DNA from 3 places in the Pseudarthrobacter sp. CC12 genome. Region 2 is predicted to be linked to each of the others. Evidence: riboswitches for the same ligand, from Rfam matches in the RefSeq annotation. Region 2 holds a riboswitch; each other region holds the start of a gene.
The links. Region 2 has a riboswitch for S-adenosylmethionine ahead of PV772_RS05280 (bifunctional o-acetylhomoserine/o-acetylserine sulfhydrylase). Riboswitches for the same ligand answer to the same signal wherever they lie in the genome.
Positions count from the first base shown of each region.

Region 1: linked by a shared signal. The riboswitch ahead of PV772_RS07130 (cobalamin-independent methionine synthase II family protein) and the one ahead of PV772_RS05280 (bifunctional o-acetylhomoserine/o-acetylserine sulfhydrylase) in region 2 are both predicted to bind S-adenosylmethionine.
Region 3: linked by a shared signal. The riboswitch ahead of PV772_RS19915 (aminotransferase class V-fold PLP-dependent enzyme) and the one ahead of PV772_RS05280 (bifunctional o-acetylhomoserine/o-acetylserine sulfhydrylase) in region 2 are both predicted to bind S-adenosylmethionine.

Region 1 covers NZ_JARDJH010000006.1:96,179-102,756, forward strand. The annotation lists gene PV772_RS07120 (adenylosuccinate synthase) at 1-336, opposite strand, end outside; gene PV772_RS07125 (M14 family zinc carboxypeptidase) at 572-1,636, opposite strand; SAM riboswitch class I at 1,865-1,970, shown strand; gene PV772_RS07130 (cobalamin-independent methionine synthase II family protein) at 1,984-3,192, shown strand; gene PV772_RS07135 (uracil-DNA glycosylase) at 3,393-4,022, shown strand; gene PV772_RS07140 (DUF3151 domain-containing protein) at 4,097-4,519, opposite strand; gene fbaA (class II fructose-bisphosphate aldolase) at 4,520-5,539, opposite strand; gene PV772_RS07150 (TrmH family RNA methyltransferase) at 5,662-6,318, opposite strand; gene PV772_RS07155 (HAD-IIA family hydrolase) at 6,389-6,578, shown strand, end outside.
Region 2 covers NZ_JARDJH010000004.1:174,508-181,085, forward strand. The annotation lists gene PV772_RS05280 (bifunctional o-acetylhomoserine/o-acetylserine sulfhydrylase) at 1-1,315, opposite strand, end outside; SAM riboswitch class IV at 1,359-1,474, opposite strand; gene PV772_RS05285 (VOC family protein) at 1,635-2,273, shown strand; gene PV772_RS05290 (DUF222 domain-containing protein) at 2,597-4,270, shown strand; gene PV772_RS05295 (CPBP family intramembrane glutamic endopeptidase) at 4,780-5,559, opposite strand; gene PV772_RS05300 (DeoR/GlpR family DNA-binding transcription regulator) at 5,625-6,413, opposite strand; gene hutI (imidazolonepropionase) at 6,515-6,578, opposite strand, start outside.
Region 3 covers NZ_JARDJH010000041.1:11,789-18,366, forward strand. The annotation lists gene PV772_RS19905 (metal-dependent transcriptional regulator) at 1-100, opposite strand, end outside; gene PV772_RS19910 (class I SAM-dependent methyltransferase) at 148-906, opposite strand; gene PV772_RS19915 (aminotransferase class V-fold PLP-dependent enzyme) at 991-2,406, opposite strand; SAM riboswitch class IV at 2,443-2,556, opposite strand; gene hisN (histidinol-phosphatase) at 2,709-3,521, opposite strand; gene rsgA (ribosome small subunit-dependent GTPase A) at 3,566-4,681, opposite strand; gene aroA (3-phosphoshikimate 1-carboxyvinyltransferase) at 4,665-6,050, opposite strand; gene PV772_RS19935 (DoxX family protein) at 6,057-6,578, opposite strand, start outside.

The DNA.
Region 1 (6,578 bases), on a different contig from region 2:
CAGCACCTGGTGGTACGGCGCCACCAGGTGGGCGTTGGCGGAGACCCGCAGCTTTGAGGTGTCGGCGCCACGCGCCTGGAGTCCGTCGATTTCCTGGAAGAGGGCCTCCAGGTTCACCACGCAGCCGTTGCCGATGATGGGAACGGCGTTGGGGCTGAGAATGCCGGCCGGCAGAAGCTTGAGTTCGTACTTTTCACCGCCTACGACGACGGTGTGCCCGGCGTTGTTGCCGCCGTTGGGCTTGACGACGTAGTCAACACGGCCGCCCAGCAGGTCGGTGGCCTTGCCTTTTCCTTCGTCGCCCCACTGGGCTCCTACGATCACAATTGCTGGCATGGGATCCTCCCCCATTCGTTCGGGCTGCCCGGGCCCGGCCACCAGGTGGCAGGCCGATGCAGCGCCGTTCATGAGAATGCCCCGAACAGACCGGCCTTCGCACAGCCGCAGCACGGCGCAGCGAAGCAAGAGTTCCGGGGCTCTTACCACCCAAGTTTAGCCGATAGGGCACTTCGTCCACTGTTGTGGCCCGCCGCGGCCGTTTCTGCCAAAAGGCCGCGGCGGGCGGTGCCGCCTATTCGTCCTCAGCCTCCCCGGCGGGGCGGGACGTCTGTTCGGCGAGTGTGTTCCAGAAGGAGGTGTCGGCGTCGGCAATGGACCCGTCCGCGATGGCTGCGGCCGTGGAGCTCAGCGTGGTGACAGTCTGCTTGATCAGGTAGCCGTTGCTGCGCTGCCCGAGAGCATAGCCGTCCAGGTAGTGGTCCGACATGCCGCGCATCTCGAAGAGCAGGGTGGCGATGCCGTACTCCACGGAGATGCCGTTTCGGCTGATGGTTTCGGCGCTGCCACCCTGGTACTTGCCCAGGTGTCCCCAGCCGGTGGAGTCGACGTTGTTGAAGACCACGGCGCCAAGCTGCTTTGATTTTTCGACGACGGCGGGGTCGGCGTTGGGGGTGGTGGGGTACAGGATGGAGCCGGATACCAGCTTGCCGTCACGCTCGGCCCGGGTGCCCTGGTGGTGCAGGTCGATCATGTAGTCGATCCGGTACTTGCGCATGACGTTGTTGTGCAGCGCCTGGGTCTCCGGCTGGACCTTGGCCACATGGTCGCGGTTCAGGTCCACGCCCTCGGCGTTGTAGCGGGTGAGGTTGCGGTCCCCCTTGGCAAGGTAGTTTTCCAGGGAGAAGTTCACGTCCCCCATGGCCCCGTCCGCATTGAGCATGGGCACCACCAGGATGTTCACGCCTTTGAGGATGTCCGCGGATTTACCGGTCCCCAGGTGCTTGATGAACTCCATGGCGCCCTCGGTGGTGAGCTGCTCGTTGCCGTGCTGCTGGGTCAGGTACAGAATCGTGGGCTTGGCGGGGTCCGAAATGTACTTGACCAGGTGGATGTCGCGCCCCTTGACCGTTTGCCCGATGACCTCCAGCTCCATTGCCGGCTGGCGGGCGTCCTGGTCCTTCAGGAATGAGACCATCTGTTCGTACGTGGCGAGCTTGGAGGTGGTGATCTGGCCGTTGCCGTCGTAATTGGGGCCTTCGCCCACAGCGTGTGCCAGCGGGGCGGGTCCTGCGACGACGGCCAGCGCCAGGGCTCCGGAGGCGGCGAGGGTCCTGAAATTTGCCAGGGATTTATTCACAGTGCGTTACCTCTTTCGAGTGCATCGGGGCGCCACCGGCCAGCTCCGTTGCGGCGGTGGCATGTGACCTCAGCCAACCAAGCTTAACGAAACCTGTCAACAGGCTGGACAAAGTCTGTAAGTATGCTGCTGGCCGCCGGGCAAGGGCAGGGAAGCAGCCGGGCAGCGGGCCGCGACATAAAGCCGCACGGACTTGCCCCAAGGTGGGTCTCTCGATTTAGTGAGAGTGAACCATCCGGAGCGGCCGAGAGACCTGGCTCGATGACGCCGCAGCAACCACGGTCCAGCAGGATTCCTGCCGGACCGAAGGTGCTACTGCCAGGACCGATGGAAAGGAAGATTCCAGCATGCCCCTGAACACCGACCACATCCGCGTCACCCACGCCGGATCGTTGCCCCGCACCCCGGAACTCATCGCGGCCAATGCCGCCAAGGAAACCGACGGCGTCACCCCTGAATTCCTGGACCTCCTGGAAACCTCCGTGGTGGACGTGGTCCGGCGCCAGAAGGACCTCGGGATCGACATTCCCAACGACGGCGAATACGGGCACACGATGGCCAACTCCGTGGACTATGGCGCCTGGTGGAACTACTCCTTCGCACGGCTGGGCGGCCTGGAGCCAACCAATGTGGACCGCTGGGCCGATGCCCAGGTGCACCGCTCCTCCCCCGGCAACATTGTCCTGACCTCCTTCCCCGACAGGCGCGACCGGCAGGCGTTCAACGAGGCCTACAACGACCCGTCCTCGGGCATCCTGTCCCACCGCAAGAGCGTGACCCAGCCCAAGATCGCCGGACCCCTGACCTACACGGGCCAGGACCTGGTGGCATCGGACATCAAGAACCTGAAAACCGGCCTCGCCGCCGCCGGGTTGTCGGACGGCTTCGTGGCATCCCTCTCTCCCGGCTCGTGCGCCCGCGTGGCCAACGAGTACTACAAGTCCGATGAGGAACTTGTCTACGCCTGTGCCGATGCCATGCGGGAGGAATACAAGGCCATCGTCGACGCCGGCCTCACCGTGCAGCTCGACGATCCGTCCCTGGCCGAGAGCTGGGACCAGATCAATCCCGAGCCCAGCCTGGAGGACTACCTGAAGTTCATCCAGCTGCGCGTCGAGGCCACCAACTGGGCCCTCCGGGACCTGCCCCAGGAACAGATCCGGCTGCATGTCTGCTGGGGTTCCTGGCACGGCCCGCACACCACGGACATCCCTTTCGCCGACATCATCGGCTCGGTGCTGCAGGTCAACGCGGGCGCATACTCCTTCGAGGCAGCCAACGTCCGCCACGAACACGAATGGCGTGTATGGGAGGACACCAAGCTCCCCGAGGGCAAGGTCATCATCCCGGGCGTCGTGTCGCATGCCACCAACGTGGTGGAACACCCCGACCTGGTGGCTGACCGCATTGTCCGCTTTGCCGACGTCGTGGGCCGCGAAAATGTCATTGCCTCCACCGACTGCGGCCTGGGCGGCAGGGTGCACCCACAGATCGCCTTCGCCAAGCTGGAGGCCCTCGGCGAGGGTGCTCGCCGCGCCACCAACCGCCTCTGGTAGTCCGTCGTACCGCTGCGCCGGCTGTGCCTTCCATCACCGGAAGGGGCGGCCGGCGTTTCGTTTCCCCGGGCTTGGTAAACTGGCAGAGGCCGACCAGGAATCGGCCCACCCCAACTAACCGCCGTTGATGATCCGCGCCGCCGCGCGCCCATTTTCACCGGTGGAAGCAATATCAATCCCCGCAGGAGAACCAGCACTTCATGACAGCCCTGGCCCCAGAAACATTCCACGAACAGCTCATGAGCCGCCGCTACGAACCCAGCGTTGCCGCCGTCAATGAACTGTGTGATTCCCTGCAGGAGGCCAAGCCCGGAACCGTGGTGCCCTATGTGGACCCGATGCACGACGTTGAGGAATGCCGCATCATCAGCCTGTTCTCTAACATCGGCGAGGCGGACCCGTCCGGCTTCATCACTGCCGGGGACCAGGACGCCGCGACCCGAATGCTGGGGCTCCAGTGGAAGCTGGGGCTGCGCCCCGAGTTCGTGATGCCGTGGAACGTCCACCCCTGGCACATCCCCGGCGAAGTCAACGGCAAGTTCACTCCGGACCAGATCCAGGCCGGCCTGAAGCCGCTGCTGAAGTTCCTCGCCCTGGTCCCCCGCGCCTCCGTGATCGTGGCGCACGGCACTGAAGCCAACCGCCTGGCCAACCTCCTGCTGAAGACGGAGGTGCCCCTGCTCTGGCGCCGCGGCCTGAAGACCTACAAGGTCCGGTCGCTGAGCGGCCGCGCCTTCGCCGGTTCCCCGGCGCGCCAGGAGGAATACCTCGAGGACATGCGCGCGGCCTACGCCGATGCCATGGCCCGCACAGGCATCGCCAAGCCATAAACGAACGAACGACGACGGGTGGTTACCTTTCCAGGAAAGGTAACCACCCGTCGTCGCGCTTTAATCCAAGCTTGCTACTTCGCCTCGATGGCTGCCTTCGCTGTGGGGTCCGAGTCGTTGAGGAACTTTTCGATCCGCTCCGGCTCGTCGGCCTCGCCGATGGCGGAGGACGCCCGGCCCAGGGAGTAGAGGGCACGCAGGAATCCACGGTTCGGCTCGTGCTCCCAAGGGATGGGGCCTACGCCGCGCCACCCGTTGCGGCGAAGCGCGTCCAGTCCGCGGTGGTAGCCCACCCGGGCGTAGGCGTAGGAGTCGATGGTGCGCCCCTCGGCCCACGCTTCCTCGGCCAGGATCGCCCACAACAGTGAGGACGTGGGGTGCCTTTCCACCAGGTCCAGGGCCTCGTGCCCGGCCTCCAGCTGCCCGTTCACCTCGGTTTCGGCAGGCAGGAGCGTGGGCTCCGGCCCCATCAGGTTGCGGCGGAACTCGTCCGACATCTAGAAGGTCTTTCCGGCCGAACCGAGCTGCTTGGTGGCTTCCACCACGCGGGCTGCCAGGCCGGCTTCGGCGGAGGCGCCCCAGACGCGGGGGTCGTAGGTCTTCTTGTTGCCCACTTCGCCGTCGACCTTCAGGACACCGTCGTAGTTCTTGAACATGTGGTCCGCGACCGGACGGGTGTAGGCGTACTGGGTGTCGGTGTCGATGTTCATCTTGATCACGCCGTAGGAAACGGCGTCGGCGATTTCCTGGTCGGAGGAGCCGGAGCCGCCGTGGAACACGAGGTCGAACGGGTTGTCCTTGCCGATCTTGGCACCCACCTGGGCCTGGATGTCCTTGAGGATCTCCGGGCGCAGCTTGACGCCGCCGGGCTTGTAGACGCCGTGGACGTTGCCGAAGGTCAGGGCGGTGATGTAGCGGCCGTTTTCGCCGGCGCCCAGGGCGTCGATGGTGGCGAGGGCGTCCTCGACCGTGGTGTAGAGCTTGTCGTTGATGGCGTTCTCGACGCCGTCTTCCTCGCCGCCGACGGTGCCGATCTCCACCTCGAGGATCATCTTGGCGGCGGCGGTGCGGGCCAGCAGGTCGCGGGCGATCTTCAGGTTCTCCTGCAGGGTCTCGGCGGAACCGTCCCACATGTGCGAGTTGAAGAGCGGGTTCCGGCCGGCCTTGACCTCGGCCTCGGAGGCTTCCAGCAGCGGCAGGACAAAGCCGTCCAGCTTGTCTTTGGGGCAGTGGTCCGTGTGCAGGGCGATGTTCACACCGTAGTTCTTGGCCACTTCGCGGGCGAAGGCAGCGAAGCCCAGGGAACCGGCAACCATGTCCTTGGTGGAGGCGCCGGACCAGTAGGCGGCACCGCCGGTGGAAACCTGCACGATGCCGTCGGACTCTGCCTCGGCGAAGCCGCGGAGCGCTGCGTTCAGCGTCTGCGAGGACGTGACGTTGACGGCGGGGAAGGCAAATCCGCCCGCCTTCGCGCGGTCGATCATCTCGGCGTAGATCTCTGGGGTTGCAATGGGCATGCTGGCTCCTCTGCTGAGTTTCGTCTGTGGGTGGATGACCCTCAAGTAGACCGCTTACGGCTTGGCACCATCCTAGCCATTCCCCGGCGGCCCGGGTGTTTCGGGTCACGGGTTGGTAATACTCACACGCGCTGGTTGAAGACGTGCCGGCGGATCCAGGCGTGCATGGCGATGGCCGCGGCGGATGCGGCGTTGATCGAACGGGTGGAGCCGAACTGCTCGATGGAAAGGGTGGCGGCAGCGGCCTGATGGACTTCCGGGGTCAGGCCCGGGCCCTCCTGCCCGAACACCAGCACGCAGTCGCGCGGCAGCTCGTAGGTCTCCAGGGGCACAGAGTCCGGGAAAATGTCGATGCCGATGATCGCGAGCCCCTCCCCCTGCGCCCACTGGACAAAATCCTCCACCGTGGGGTGGTGGCGGACGTGCTGGTAGCGGTCGGTGACCATGGCTCCGCGCCGGTTCCACCGCCGTCGTCCGATGATGTGCACCTCTTTGGCGAGGAAGGCGTTGGCGGTGCGCACAACTGTTCCGATGTTGAGGTCGTGCTGCCAGTTTTCGATGGCCACGTGGAAGTTGTGCCGCCGCGAATCCAGCTCTGCCACGATCGCCTCATGCTTCCAGTAGCGGTATTTGTCCAGCACATTGCGCCGGTCACCGTCGGCCAGGAGGTCGGGGTCCCAATGGTCGCCTTCGGGCAGTTCCCCCTCCCAGGGCCCGACGCCGACCTCCGCCTTTGCGGGTTCGGCCTCCCCGGGCTGGTGGTCGGGTTCGTCTGTCATGCCGGGCATTTGGTTCACCCTTCAACACTAGACTGGACTCTTCGGGCAACTATCACAGGCGGAGGCAGGCATGGCAGAAGCAGACGAGGTAACAGGCAACCCTTCGGTGTACCGCAGCGGCCAGGAGATCGAGTGCTGGCTGACGGACATGGATGGCGTCCTGGTGCACGAAAACCAGCCCATTCCCGGCGCGGCCGAGCTGATCCAGCGCTGGGTGGATACGTCCAAGCGGTTCCTGGTGCTGACCAACAACTCCATCT
Region 2 (6,578 bases):
CGGTGCCCTTGGCGGCCCGGAAGCCTGCCTCCAGGTCAGCCAGGATGTCGTCGATGTGCTCCAAACCGACGGAAAGCCGGACCAGGCCCGGGTGAACGCCGGCCACAACCTGCTGCTCCGGCGAAAGCTGGCTGTGCGTGGTCGACGCCGGGTGGATGACCAGGGAACGCACGTCGCCGATGTTGGCCACGTGGGAGTGCAGCTCCAGTGCGTCGACGAAGCGCTTGCCGGCTTCCGCGCCGCCGGCCAGGTTGAAGGCGACCACGGCGCCCGTTCCCTTTGGCCCGTACTTGCGGCCACGCTCGTACCAGGGGCTGGACGGCAGCCCCGCGTAGGCGACGGACTCGACGTCGTCCCTTGCCTCCAGCCAGCGCGCAACCTCCGTTGCGTTCGCAACGTGGCGCTCCACCCGCAGGCTCAAGGTCTCCAGGCCTTGGGAAATCAGGAACGCGTTGAAGGGCGAGACCGCCGAGCCAAGGTCGCGCAGCAACTGCACCCGGGCCTTGAGGATGTAGGAGAGGTTGGCGCCGAGCGCGCCGCCTTCGCCGAGGTCGCGTGCGTAGACCAGGCCGTTATAGGTGGGGTCCGGGGTGTTGAAGCCGGGGTAACGTTCCGGGTCCTTGCCGAAATCGAACCTGCCGGAATCGACGATGACGCCGGCGATGGCCGAGCCGTGGCCGCCCAGGTATTTGGTGGCCGAGTGGATGACGATGTCCGCGCCCCACTCCAATGGGCGGATCAGGTATGGGGTGGAAAGGGTGTTGTCCACGATCAGGGGCACGCCGGCCTGGTGGGCCACTTCGGAGATGCCCTCAATATCCAGGACGTCCTGGCGCGGGTTGGACACCACTTCACCGAAGAAGAGCTTGGTATTGGGCTGCACGGCGCCGCGCCACTGGTCCAGATTGTCAGGATCAGCCACGAAGGTCACCGAGATGCCGAACTTCTTCAACGTGTGGGCGAACAGGTTGTAGGTTCCGCCGTAAAGACTGGGGCTGGCCACTATATGGTCGCCTGCCTCGGCGATGTTCAGCACCGCGAACGTCTCCGCGGCCTGGCCGGAGCTCAGCAGCAATGCCGCCAGGCCGCCTTCAAGGCTTGCGATACGTTGCTCGACGGCGTCCTGGGTGGGATTGCCAATGCGGGTGTAGATGGGTGCAAGTTCGGCCAGGGCGAAGCGGTTGGCCGCGCTCTCGGCACTGGGGAACACGAAGGACGTGGTCTGGTAGATGGGAAGGGCGCGGGCTCCGGTGGCGCTGTCAGGCTCCTGGCCGGCATGGATCTGGCGGGTTTCGAAGGACCATCCGTTGGACATCTCAGTCTCCTATGACATGGGCCCGGCATGCTGGGAGCACCACGGGCCGCGCTTGCTCTCCGGCCATTGCCGGACAGCCTGGTCCTCACCCGGGGCACCCCACCGCGGATGGAGGGTTGCCGGCCAGCGAGCCGGGGCTTGGCGCTGGCACTCATGACCTGGGCCCAGTCTAGGAACTTCAATCCGGCCCGGACAGCATTGTGACGAACATGGTCTTGGCGCAGGCCCAGGGGCATTTGGACAGGGACGGCGGCTGCCCAAAATGCCAGTAAGGGTACCCTTAGCTGAGAGCCCGATCACAAAGTGCCAAGATGTTCGCATGCGCATGGATCACGTCTCTTACGCCTGTGAACACGATGGCCTCGCGGCCACTACCGAACGTATTGCAACTGCCCTCGGCGTTGAGGCAGTGAAGGGTGGCGTACACCCCCGCTTCGGAACCCGGAATATGATCATCCCCCTGGCGGGCCACAAGTACCTCGAAGTCGTCGAGGTCCTTGACCACCCGGCGTCGGACAAGGCACCGTTCGGGCAGGCAGTGCGTGCCCGCTCCGCTGCCGGCGGCGGCTGGATGGGCTGGTGCGTCGAAGTGGACGACCTCGCCCCCTTCGAGGAACGCCTGGGCCGCGCTGCCGTGAACGGCAACCGCAAGTTCCCGGACGGCCGCGAGCTGGTCTGGAAGCAAATTGGCATCCTGGGCCTCATCGCCGATCCCCAGGTGCCGTACATGCTCAAGTGGGAGGGCGACCCCTCCCTCCACCCGTCCCACGCTTACGAGAGCAACCTCAAGATGAGCTGCCTGACCATCGCCGGTTCCGCCTCGCGCGTCACCGAGTGGCTCGGTGAGCCCGTGGAGAAGCCGCTCGAGGACGTTGCGGTGGAATGGGTGGCCCCGCACGGTACGCCGGGCATCCTCTCGGTCACCTTTGAGACCGCCAACGGAGCCGTCACCATCTGACCCTTCCCCTTCCTCCCGGACCACTCCGGGGAGGTCCCCGGGTTGTGCCCGGGCAAACTTCGGCCGCCATTGGGTGGTGACAACGGCGTCACCACCCAATGGCGGCCGAATCCATTTAAGCGGCTGCCGCGCCAAAGTGAGGGTCGCGTCTTTTTCTACGCAACGCGTGCTCTTTTTCGCGCCACACATTTGGGCTGCGACATGCAACCTTCGCGTCGAAAACGTACGACGACGGCGGCCCGCTTCGGTGCGCCGGCTCACCTGCGCAGGCAGCGCCACCGGTTTGATCTGTAATTGTCAGACCCCCGTTGGATGCTGTGGGTATGGGAATCGGCGGTGGTCTTGGGGTGATGTTGGAGGGTGTTCGTGCCTCTGTTGCTGCCCTGGATGCGCTGGAGCGGGAGGACGCTTCCCTGGCATCCGGTTTGGATGTTGGTTTCGGTGTTGGTGCTGGTGTGGATGTGTTGCAGCGGCGCTATGAGATCCGGCTGGAGCGGCTGGAGCTTACGTCCCGTTTGGAGGCGCAGCTTGCAGCAGTGACGGCGCAGGACGCCGCCGACGCCGCCGGGTTCCAGGAGGCGATGACCCCGCCGGACGCTTCGATCGAGGACCGCACGTACGGGCAGATGTCGGTGGTGGAGGAGATCGCCGGGGTCCTCACCATCGGCTCCGCCGCAGCAGGCGCGTTGGTGGAGCAGTCCCGCCGGGTCTGTTCCCTACCGCCGGTGTTCGAGGCCCTGTCCACCGGAACCATGTCGTGGCAGCACGCCCGCGTCGTCGCGGACGAAACCGAAGGCCTTGACGCTGTCGGGGCTGCCGGGCTGGTGGCGCACTTCTTCGACCCCGCCGCACCCGATCCGGCCCGGGGTGCCGCGCCCGGTGAACTGGTCCCGTCCCGGTTCCGGGCCAAGATCCGGGGCTGGCGGGAACGCCACCACCCCGAATCAATCCAAAAGCGCCATGTAAAAGGTTTGGCAAACCGGCGGATGGAGTACACCCCGGACCGGGACGGCATGGCCTGGATCTCCCTCTACCTTCCCGGCGATACCGCGTGCGCCATCTGGAACCGGACCACCGCCACCGCCCGCGGCCTCCAAGGCCCCAACGAACCCCGCACGCTCACCCAACTCCGCCCCGACATCGCCGCATCACTGCTGCTCGGCGCCGGCAATGCTCTTGGCGGGGAGAGTGGCGCGGGACCCGCAGGAGTCACCGCCATCGGGAAAGTCCCCACGCCGAGGGCCGACGTCCTGGTCACCGTGCCCGTGTTCTCGCTCCTCGGCCTCACCGACGAACCAGCAATGCTGGACGGCTTCGGCCCGATCCCCGCGTCCATGGCCCGCAAACTCCTCGCCGGTGGCGCGGACTCCTTCTACCGGGTCCTCGTCGACCCGCGGGACGGGGCGCCCCTGGAGATCGGCAGGAAGAACTACCGGCTCACGGGGGCCATCAAACGCTGGATCAGGCTGCGCGATGCCCAATGCACGTTCCCCGGCTGCACCAACAAGACCCCCGACAACGAAACAGACCACCTCCAAGCGTGGGAACACGGCGGCGCCACCAACGTCAGCAACCTGGCCCAGCTCTGCCGTAAGCACCATCGGCTCAAACATCACAGCCAATGGGCCCCCGGCCCGGCCACGAGCAAGGACCCACCGGGCTGGACCTCACCCACCGGACGCCACTACAACCCCGAACACCAGGATTCAGAACCAACCCACTGGCCACCGGGGAGCCTGCCGGCGCACGCTGTTCGGGGTGCCGTTGTGGCAGGGGTTGAATTGGGGGCCACCGGGCCAGTCGAGGACGGGCAGTGGCAGCAGCTCCTCGCATCGATGCCGCCGTGGTCTGATCCTCCTGTCGAAGAACCACCAAGTGAGGACCTTCTGGACCCCGGCGAGCTTCGCCCCGCGGATCCCCTGTGGGATGAGTTCCATGCAAGGTTTTACGAGCTGCCCGCTGACCCGCAGGCGGACTGGCAGTGCTGTTACACCTGAAGTGAGGGCGGAAAACAGCGCGCAGGCCGCGGCAGGAGCTAGGGCCCGCCCAGCAGGCCGCAGCCAACATTTCTTTCGGCAGTTCTCACGACGATGAATACTCGGGCCTCGTCGGAGGAGGGCGCGGCGAGGATGTCGGCTCCACCGGCGGTTTTGCCTTGGACCGTCAGGAGGGAAACATCAGTCCGTGCGGGCTCCGGGTAAGGACCGCAGTTGTACTCGCGCCCGGCAAACTGGACTTTGGAAGGAACCTCTCGAGGCCAGAGCACCCAGTCCGACGTCTGTTCATGGATGCTCCACAATCGCCCAATGAGCAAACATCCGGCCAACGCCAAGACGGCACTCCCCAAGGCCAATCCGTGTCGTAGTCCCCCACCCATGCTGCAAGACTTCACGAAGGCATGCTTGGAATCAACAAGAACCCGCAACTAGGGCTACTGCAGGCCGGACCACCGCCCAGCGGTCGTTCAGTCGGGTACCGGCAGACCGCGGCGGCCATAGCTGTACAGCTACCCCAGCCCCACGGCCTTGCCGAAGAGGCTGAAGCCGACGAATGCCACGATGTCCAGCAGCGCATGGGCGATGACCAGCGGCATGACGCGCTTGGTGCGCGTATAGAGCCAGGCGAAGACCACCCCCATCACAGCGTTGCCAATGAAGGGACCGAAGCCTTGGTAAAGGTGGTAGCTGCCACGCAGCACGGAGCTCACGGCGATGGCCAGTGGCGTGCTCCAGCCGAACTTGCCGAAGCGGTCCATCAGGTACCCCACCACGATGACTTCCTCGAGCACCGCGTGGCGCATCGCCGAGAGGACCAGGACTGGAACGGTCCACCAGTAGGCGTCCAGGGCACTGGGGATGATGGCTGTGGTGATGCCGAGCGCCCGGCCGGCCGCATAGAGCCCCAAGGACGGTATCCCAATCAGCGCGGCCAGCCCCAGGCCTTGCAGCAGGTCCATTCCGGGCCGGGCGAAGTTGAACCCCAGCTTCCGGAATGCTGAACCGGAGTTCCGTGCGTCGCCGGGGGAAGCTTGGCGCTGGTCGGTGAGGAAGTAGAGAACCAGCAGCACAGGAACCAGCGCAAAGATGATGTCGAGCAGCTGGTACGTCAAGTCGAAGTACTCGCGGGTGCTCTGCGATCGGTTCAGGGTGGACGTGCCCTCGGCCAGCGGGGCGCGGGTCATCTTGTCCAGCAGCTGCACCACGGAGTAGACGGCGGACTGGCCCAGGGACAGCCCCAGGACGATCCAGACTTCGAGCCGCAGCCGACGGCGGGAGGGAACCAGCATGTTCCCATCTTGCCTTCAGTTTCTGGATCCTGCCTGACGGAACTCCCCACAGCCTCCCGGGGTCATCAGGCAGGTGCCACGATCACTTCCGTGCCGTTGGCTTCAAAGGCTGCCTTGTCCCGCGCAGAGATCCCGGAATCGGTGATCAGCCGGGTGAAGTCGTAGCCGTCCATCGTGGCAAAAGCCCGCACGCCAACTTTGGAGGAGTCAGCCAGGACGTAGGACACCCTGGCACGGGACGCCAGCAGGGCATTGACGGAAGCCTCCCCCTCCCCGGTATTGGTGGGTCCCACCTCCGGGTCGATGCCGTTGACACCGATGAAGGCAATGTCCAGCACCACCTTCTGCATGATGATGTCGGTGTAAGGGCCTACGAGCTCGTATGACCGGGGGTTGAGGATGCCGCCTGTCACCATCACCTTGATGTTGGGCCGGACCGCCAACTGGCCCGCAATGTTGATGGCGTTCGTTACGACGGTGAGCGTCGGCTGGTTGGAGGGCGCATTCAAGTCCTCCCGGGTGGCCAGGATCTGCGCAAGCGCGGTGCTGGTGGTGCCCCCGCAGAGACCGATGACGTCGCCGGGCCGGATTAGGGCAGCGGCGCACTGGGCGATCTGTTCCTTTGCTTCGGCATGGTCGTCGCGGTTGTAACGCCCGGGCAGGTCATACGCCAGGGCGCCTGTGGTGGCGCCGCCGCGCGTCCGCGTCAGCAGGCGGCGCTTGGCAAGGCTGTCCAGGTCGCGCCGGGCCGTGGCAGGGGAAACGTTGAGGGTGCTGACGATTTCATCGACCTCCACCTGGCCGGTCCTGGCGAGCAGGTCCAGAATCGCTGTCAGCCGGTCGGTGCGCGTCATGCAAGCAGGCCTTTCGATACATCAGCCACCGCATTGGGATGACGTTTCCTGATTCTAACCGGACGGAAAAGATCAGGAACAATCATACAGCAGGAGTCCTGCTAACGCTCCCGCACCCCGGCCCGCCACACAGCGTACGTCAATGGCATCCCGGGCCGGTAAGCG
Region 3 (6,578 bases), on a different contig from region 2:
CCAGCTGGGAGGACGTGATGGGCTTGTCCTGCCATTCCGTGAATGAATAGATGACCTTGACGTAGTCCTCGATCGAGGAGGAGGGCGCGCTGGTCTTCACAGGTCCAAGCCTACCGGTTTGGCCGGTCCGGCAGGGGCGGCCCCGGGTCAGGCCTTGGCGGCGCGCCAGGCCAGCGTCAGGTAGGGGAGGTCGAGTTCCTGCCCCGGAGCATGGGCCAGGTGTTCGTGCAGGTACCAGTCGAGGTTGGCAAGGACCTTCGCCCGCGTCGCCTCACCGGCCCGCAGGTAGTAGCTGCGCGATTTGGTGAGCTCCATCAGGTCACTGGTGGTCACCCGGTCCTGCCAGTGCGTCACATGCCCCTCAAGCCCGTGGAATTCGGGCCCGACGACGGGCTTGTGGCCGGGCCGGTAGACGTCGCCGGCGTGCATGATCCGGGAGAGCCGGTGCACCCAGGGGACAGAGGTGTCCAGCTGGTTCCAGACCAGGCCCAGGGTTCCGTGCGGGCGCAGGACGCGAGCCAGTTCGGTGCTCGCAGCGAGGGGATCGCACCAGTGCCACGCCTGGGCAACGGTGACCACGTCGAAGGCCGCATCCCGAAGGCCTGTGGCCTCGGCCGTCCCCGCCGCAGCCGTGGCGGCCGGGCAGTGGGTCTTCAGCTGGGCAAGCATGTCCGCAGAAGGATCGACGGCGGTGACATCCAGTCCCATGGCCAGCAGCAAGGCGGTGAATTTACCGGTACCCGCCCCGACGTCCAGGGCGTCACGGGCCCCGGCAGGCACCAGCCACCGTGCGGATTCCGCCGGATAGCCGGGGCGGACGCGCTGGTAGTGGCGGCCGCCGTCCTGGAAGCTCTGCCCGAGCTCCGTGCGCCGGCCGTGATCAAGCCTGGGGCCACCCCGAACCACGCGTGGCCTCCTTCCGGTCCTGCCTGCGGATGTCCTTCGAATTTACCGCATGGCCGGTGCCGGCAGGCAGCCGCCGTTACCCCGCTAGTCGTCGAGGCAGGGGGCCGCGCCGGCCGTCCCGGGGGTATTGGGTGCCCAGTGCGGGTAGGTGCGGAAGTCGTTGGCGGGCACCCAGCGGCCTGCGTCCACCACGTAGTCCCACCCGAGTCCGTTGCTGCGCAAAGCCCGGATACCGGCAAGGAGGCGTTCAGCATCCTCCAGCCGCGAGCCCACGCCGAAACTCGCCCGGAGGGAGCCGGACGGCAGGCCCAGGCGCTTCAGCAGGGGATGGGCGCAGAAGCGTCCGTCCCGCAGGCCCACGCCGTGCTCTGCGGAAAGGTAGGCGGCCACCAGCCCTGCGTCGTAGCCCTCGACGGAGAAGTTGACCACGCCGATGGTGTCCGTTTCCGGATTGGTGTCCTTGAAGATCTGGTGGACGGTGACGCCGTCGATGCCCTGGAGGCCCTCCACCAGGAAGGAGCGGATCGCGGACTCGTGCGCATGCCACCTGTCCTGGTCGAGTTCGGCGATGACCTGCGTGGCGCGTGCCAGGGTGGCGGCGCCGAGGACGTTCGGCGAGCCTCCTTCGTGGCGGGCCGGCCCGGTGGCCCAGCTGACGCCGTCGAGCCGTGCTTCCTTGACCGCCCCGCCGCCGGCGAGGTGCGGGACGCCGGAATCCAGCCAGTCAGGCTGGCCTACCAGGACGCCTGCGCCGAACGGCGCGTACAGCTTGTGGCCGGAAAAGGCGAGGTAGTCGACGTCGTCCGCGCTGATGTCCACCCGGCGGTGCGGCGCGAGCTGGGCCGCGTCCACCACGATCCGGGCGCCGTGCTGGTGGGCCAGCGCGGCCAGGGCCCGGATGGGGAGGATCTCGCCGGTGACGTTGGAGGCGCCGGTGACGGCCAGGAGGCTGACGCCGCCCTGTTCGAGTTCGGCGCGGACCGCGTCAAGGGTGCCGGCGATGGTGTCCGCGGCAACGATGCTGCGGTGCGGGACGCCCTGCCACGGCAGGAGGTTGGCGTGGTGTTCGATGTCCAGGTAGAGGACGTCACCGGCGGGCCGTCCGTCCGTCCGGGGCAGGCAGCCCGCCAGGAGGTTCAGCGAATCGGTGGTGTTCCGGGTGAAGATGACCGAATCGTCCGGCCGGCCGCCCACGAAGTCCCGGACGATGCTGCGTGCGTTCTCGTACACGGAGGTGCTGATCTGGGAGGCGTACCCGGCGCCGCGGTGGACGCTGGCGTAGTAGGGCAGGATCTCGTTGAGGTAAGCGGACACCACGGAGAGTGCAGGGGCCGATGCCCCGTAATCAAGGTTGGCGTACCGCACGTGGCCGCCGGTTATCAGTGGTGCTTGGATTTCGGCCCCGGTGACTGCAGCGAGCGGGCGGCCGGCGGCGGCACGGCGTTCGGCAGCAACGGCGGATTCGGTGACGGGTTTGGGGGAGACGGTGGCAGTTGTCACAGAGACCTCACTTGTGTACAGGACTCCGGCGTACGGAATCCGCGCTTGCCGCATCCACTCCGGACCGGCCTGGTCGTCACCCGGGGCACCCCGCCGCGAATGGAGGGTTGCCGGCCAGCAAACCGGGGTTTTGCGCTGGCACTCGTGACCTGAATAAAAGCGTAGGACATGGGGCGGCCAGGCTGGAAGCCGGGCCAATTGTTAAGGGCTTTATTACGCAATATCGAATAAACGACGCCGGACACCTCCTTCTGGAGGTGTCCGGCGTCGCAATATTCGTCCAAGCGGGCAAACCGTGGCAGTTACAGCAGATCGTCCAGGTAAGGGTTGAGGCGGTGCAGGACCTCGGAGTGCAGGATTGAGTTGGTGGCCAGCGCGTTCCCGCCGAACGGTCCGTCCTCGCCCTCGAGGGAGGTGAACCGGCCCCCCGCCTCGACCACGATCGGCACCAGCGCAGCCATGTCGTAGAGGTTGAGTTCCGGTTCGCAGGCGATGTCCACGGAGCCCTCTGCCACCATGCAGTACGACCAGAAATCGCCGTATGCCCGGGTCCGCCAGACGTCCTCGGTCAGCCCGAGGAAATCGTCGAGGTTGCCGCGTTCCTTCCAGCCGCTCAGGCTGGAGTAGGAGAGGGAGGCGTCGGAGAGGCTGGACACGTTGGAGACGCGCAGCCGGGTGGCAGCTGCCAGGGACCTGCCCATGTAGGCGCCCATGCCCTTTGCCGCCCACCAGCGCTTGCCGAGGGCCGGGGCGCTGACCACGCCCACCACGGGTTCGCCTTCGTCCACCAGGGCGATCAGGGTGGCCCAGACCGGGACGCCCCTGACAAAGTTCTTTGTCCCGTCAATGGGATCGATGATCCAGCGCCGTGAACCGTGCCCGGTGCTGCCGAACTCCTCGCCCAGGACGGCATCGCGGGGCCGGGAGCGGGAGAGCTGGCCGCGGATGGCTTCCTCTGCTGCCTTGTCGGCGTCGGTGACGGGCGTCAGGTCCGGCTTGGTCTCAACGTGGAGGTCCAGGGCCTTGAAGCGGCTCATGGTCTGGTCATCCACGGAGTCGGCCAGGACATGGGCCAGGCGCAGGTCATCGTTGTAGCTCGAAGCGGGTTGGATCATGGTTACAAACTACCGTCTGCGGACGCTTCTGCCGGGAGAACGCGTCAGTTGACGCTGCCGAGCTCCTTGGTTTCCTGTGCTTCCATGCGCGGATCCGTGCCGAGCAGGCGCCGGAGCGACGCCAGGCGTGCCGGGCCGGTGGGACCTGCGTGCCCGCCTGCCACCCAGTCGTCGAGGCCGCAGTTCACCGCGTTTGCCGTGTGCTTGCACCCGCGTTCACAGTTTTCGATGCCAGGGGAGAGGTCCGGGAAGGAGCGCAGGATCCGGTCCGGGTCCACATGGGCCAGTCCGAAGGAACGGATACCGGGGGTGTCAATGATCCAGCTTCCGGCCGGCGCGTCAGCCAGGCGCAGGGCCAGGGCCGACGACGACGTGTGGCGGCCACGTCCGGTTACGGCGTTGACGCCGCCGGTGGCCCGCTCGGCACCGGTCAGCGCGTTCACCATGGTTGACTTGCCCACGCCGGAGTGCCCCAGCATCACGGTGACCCTGCCGTCGAGGTGGGCGCGGAGGGCCGCCACCGCAGTGCTGTCCAGCCGGGCGGAGAGGCCGTCGTCAGAGCGCGCGTCGATCCCGGAAGCCTGAGCGTCGGCGGTCTTGCTGATGATCACCGGGAAGTCCAGGTGCGTGTAATTGGAGAGGAGCTCGGCGGGGTCCTTGACGTCGGCCTTGGTGACCAGCAGGATCGGCTCGATCCCGGCGTCGTAGGCAGCCACCAGGGCACGGTCGATGAACCCGGTGCGGGGTTCCGGGTTGGCAGCCGCCACCACGATGACCAGCTGGTCCGCGTTGGCCACCACCGCCCGCTCCACGGGGTCGGTATCGTCGGCGCTCCGGCGCAGGAGGGTGTGGCGGTCCTGGATTTTCACCAGGCGGGCCAGCGTGTCCGGCGCGCCTGACACGTCCCCCACGAGCGATACGAAGTCTCCCGCAACGACAGGTGACCGGCGGAGTTCACGGGCACGCGCTGCGATGACGATGCGCTCGTTGTCCGAGTCCTCGCCCACCACTGCCGTGTACCGGCCGCGGTCAACCGTAATGATCCGCCCGGTAACGGCGTCGTCATGGCTGGGCCGGTCTTTGGTGCGGGGACGGGAACCTTTCTTGCTGGGGCGGATCCGGACGTCGGATTCGTCCCAGGAGTCAGTGCTCCGCGCCACTGCCAGGCTCTTCCGGCCGCGGTACCTCGGGAGCAGCCTGGGCCAGCATGCCGGCCCACAGCTGCGGGAAGTCGGGCATGGTCTTGGCGGTAGTGGCGATGTCCTCCACCTGGACGCCGCTTACCGAGAGGCCCAGGATTGCCCCGGCAGTGGCCATGCGGTGGTCGGCGTAGCTGTGGACGACGCCGGCGTGCAGCGGGGCTGGCCGGATGACCAGGCCGTCGCTGGTTTCCTCGGCGTCGCCGCCGAGCCGGTTGATCTCGGTGACCAGGGCGGCGAGCCGGTCAGTTTCGTGCCCGCGAAGGTGGGCGATTCCGCTGAGCCGGGAAGGCCCCGTGGCAAGGGCACAGAGTGCCGCGACCGTAGGAGCCAGTTCACTGGTGTCGGCAAAGTCGCCACCCTTGATTTCGGGGCCGCCGGTGACGGTCAGGAGTCCGTCCTCCAGGGTGACCGTGGCTCCCATCCGGGTGAGGATGCCGCGCCAGAGGTCGCCCACCTGCTGCGTTTCCGTGGGCCAGTTGGGGATGCGGACGGTGCCCTGCGATGCCAGGGCCGCTGCCAGGAACGGCCCCGCGTTGGAGAGGTCCTGTTCGATTCTTTGGTCGAAGGCTTGTATGGGTCCCGGGGCCACCACCCAGTGGTTGGGGACCGAATCGTCCACGGAGACGCCGGCGCCGCGGAGGACAGCCACCGTCATGTTGATGTGGTCCAGGCTTGGCACCGGTTTCCCGACGTGCTCAAGGTGCAGGCCGTCGTCGAACCTTGCTCCCACCAGCAGGAGGGCGGAGACGAACTGCGACGACGCGCTGGCATCGATCACCAGGTGGCCGCCCCGGACCGCGCCGGTCCCTTCCACCACGAAGGGAAGGGACGACGGCGTGCTCCCGTCCTCGGCGGAAACCGCGACGCCCAAAGCTTTGAGGGCTTCGATGATGGTTCCCATGGGACGCTTCCGGGCGTGCGGATCACCGTCGAACACGCTGGCTCCGCTGCGGAGCGCCGCAAGTGGTGGGACGAACCGCATGACGGTGCCGGCCAGCCCGCAGTCGATCCTGGTGGTGGATGGCGCCGCTGACGCCGGGATCGGAACAACTTCCAGGTCAGGACCAAAGGCGCCGTCGCCGGGCACTTCGCTGATGGTGGCGCCGAGCTGCCTCAGTGCATCGATCATCAGCGCGGAGTCCCTGGAGTGCAGGGGAGCCCGAAGGCGCGATGGTCCGTCCGCCAGGGCGGCCAGGACCAGGTACCTGTTGGTCAGGGACTTCGATCCGGGCACCGTCACGGTTGCATTGACGGGCCGGGCCGCAAAAGGCGCGGCCCAGTACTGGACAGGTGTTCCGGATTCCCGGGTGGCAGCTGATGCGGTCATTCGTGCCTAGGCTCCCGCGGCGTGTTCGACGGCGCGGCGTACAGCCTTGTCCGCCTTGTTCAGCTTCTTGGTGGTGGTCCTGCGGGCGTCGGCGGCCAGGTGCGAGGCGTTCCGTCGCGCGTCGGCGGCAAGGTGCTCGGCGCGCCAGGCCAGTCCGGGCTTGCCTGCCGTGTCCACGGAGGCGAGCAGGGCACCCCCGCTCAGGGAGACGTTCTTGAGCAGCTGGTTCCTGCGGTTCTCGCGCCCTTCCTTGCTGCTGATGTCCGCGCTCCGCCATTCCACGAAGGTGTTCAGGAGGGAAACGACGGTGAGCAGGCCGGCCGAGAGCCGGGAAAACTTGCCAAGGCCGAACAGGACGCCGGCGCCCACCTGGGTACCGCCGATGACGCGGGCCAGGGTCTTCTCGTTCGTCTGGAAGGGAAGCGAGGCTGCAGCCTTGCGCAGCAGCGGTGAGAGCTGCTGGGCGGTGTCGTCGGAGTTCTTGAGCTTGTCCAGTCCGGCAAGGATGAAACTGGAGGCGAGCATGGG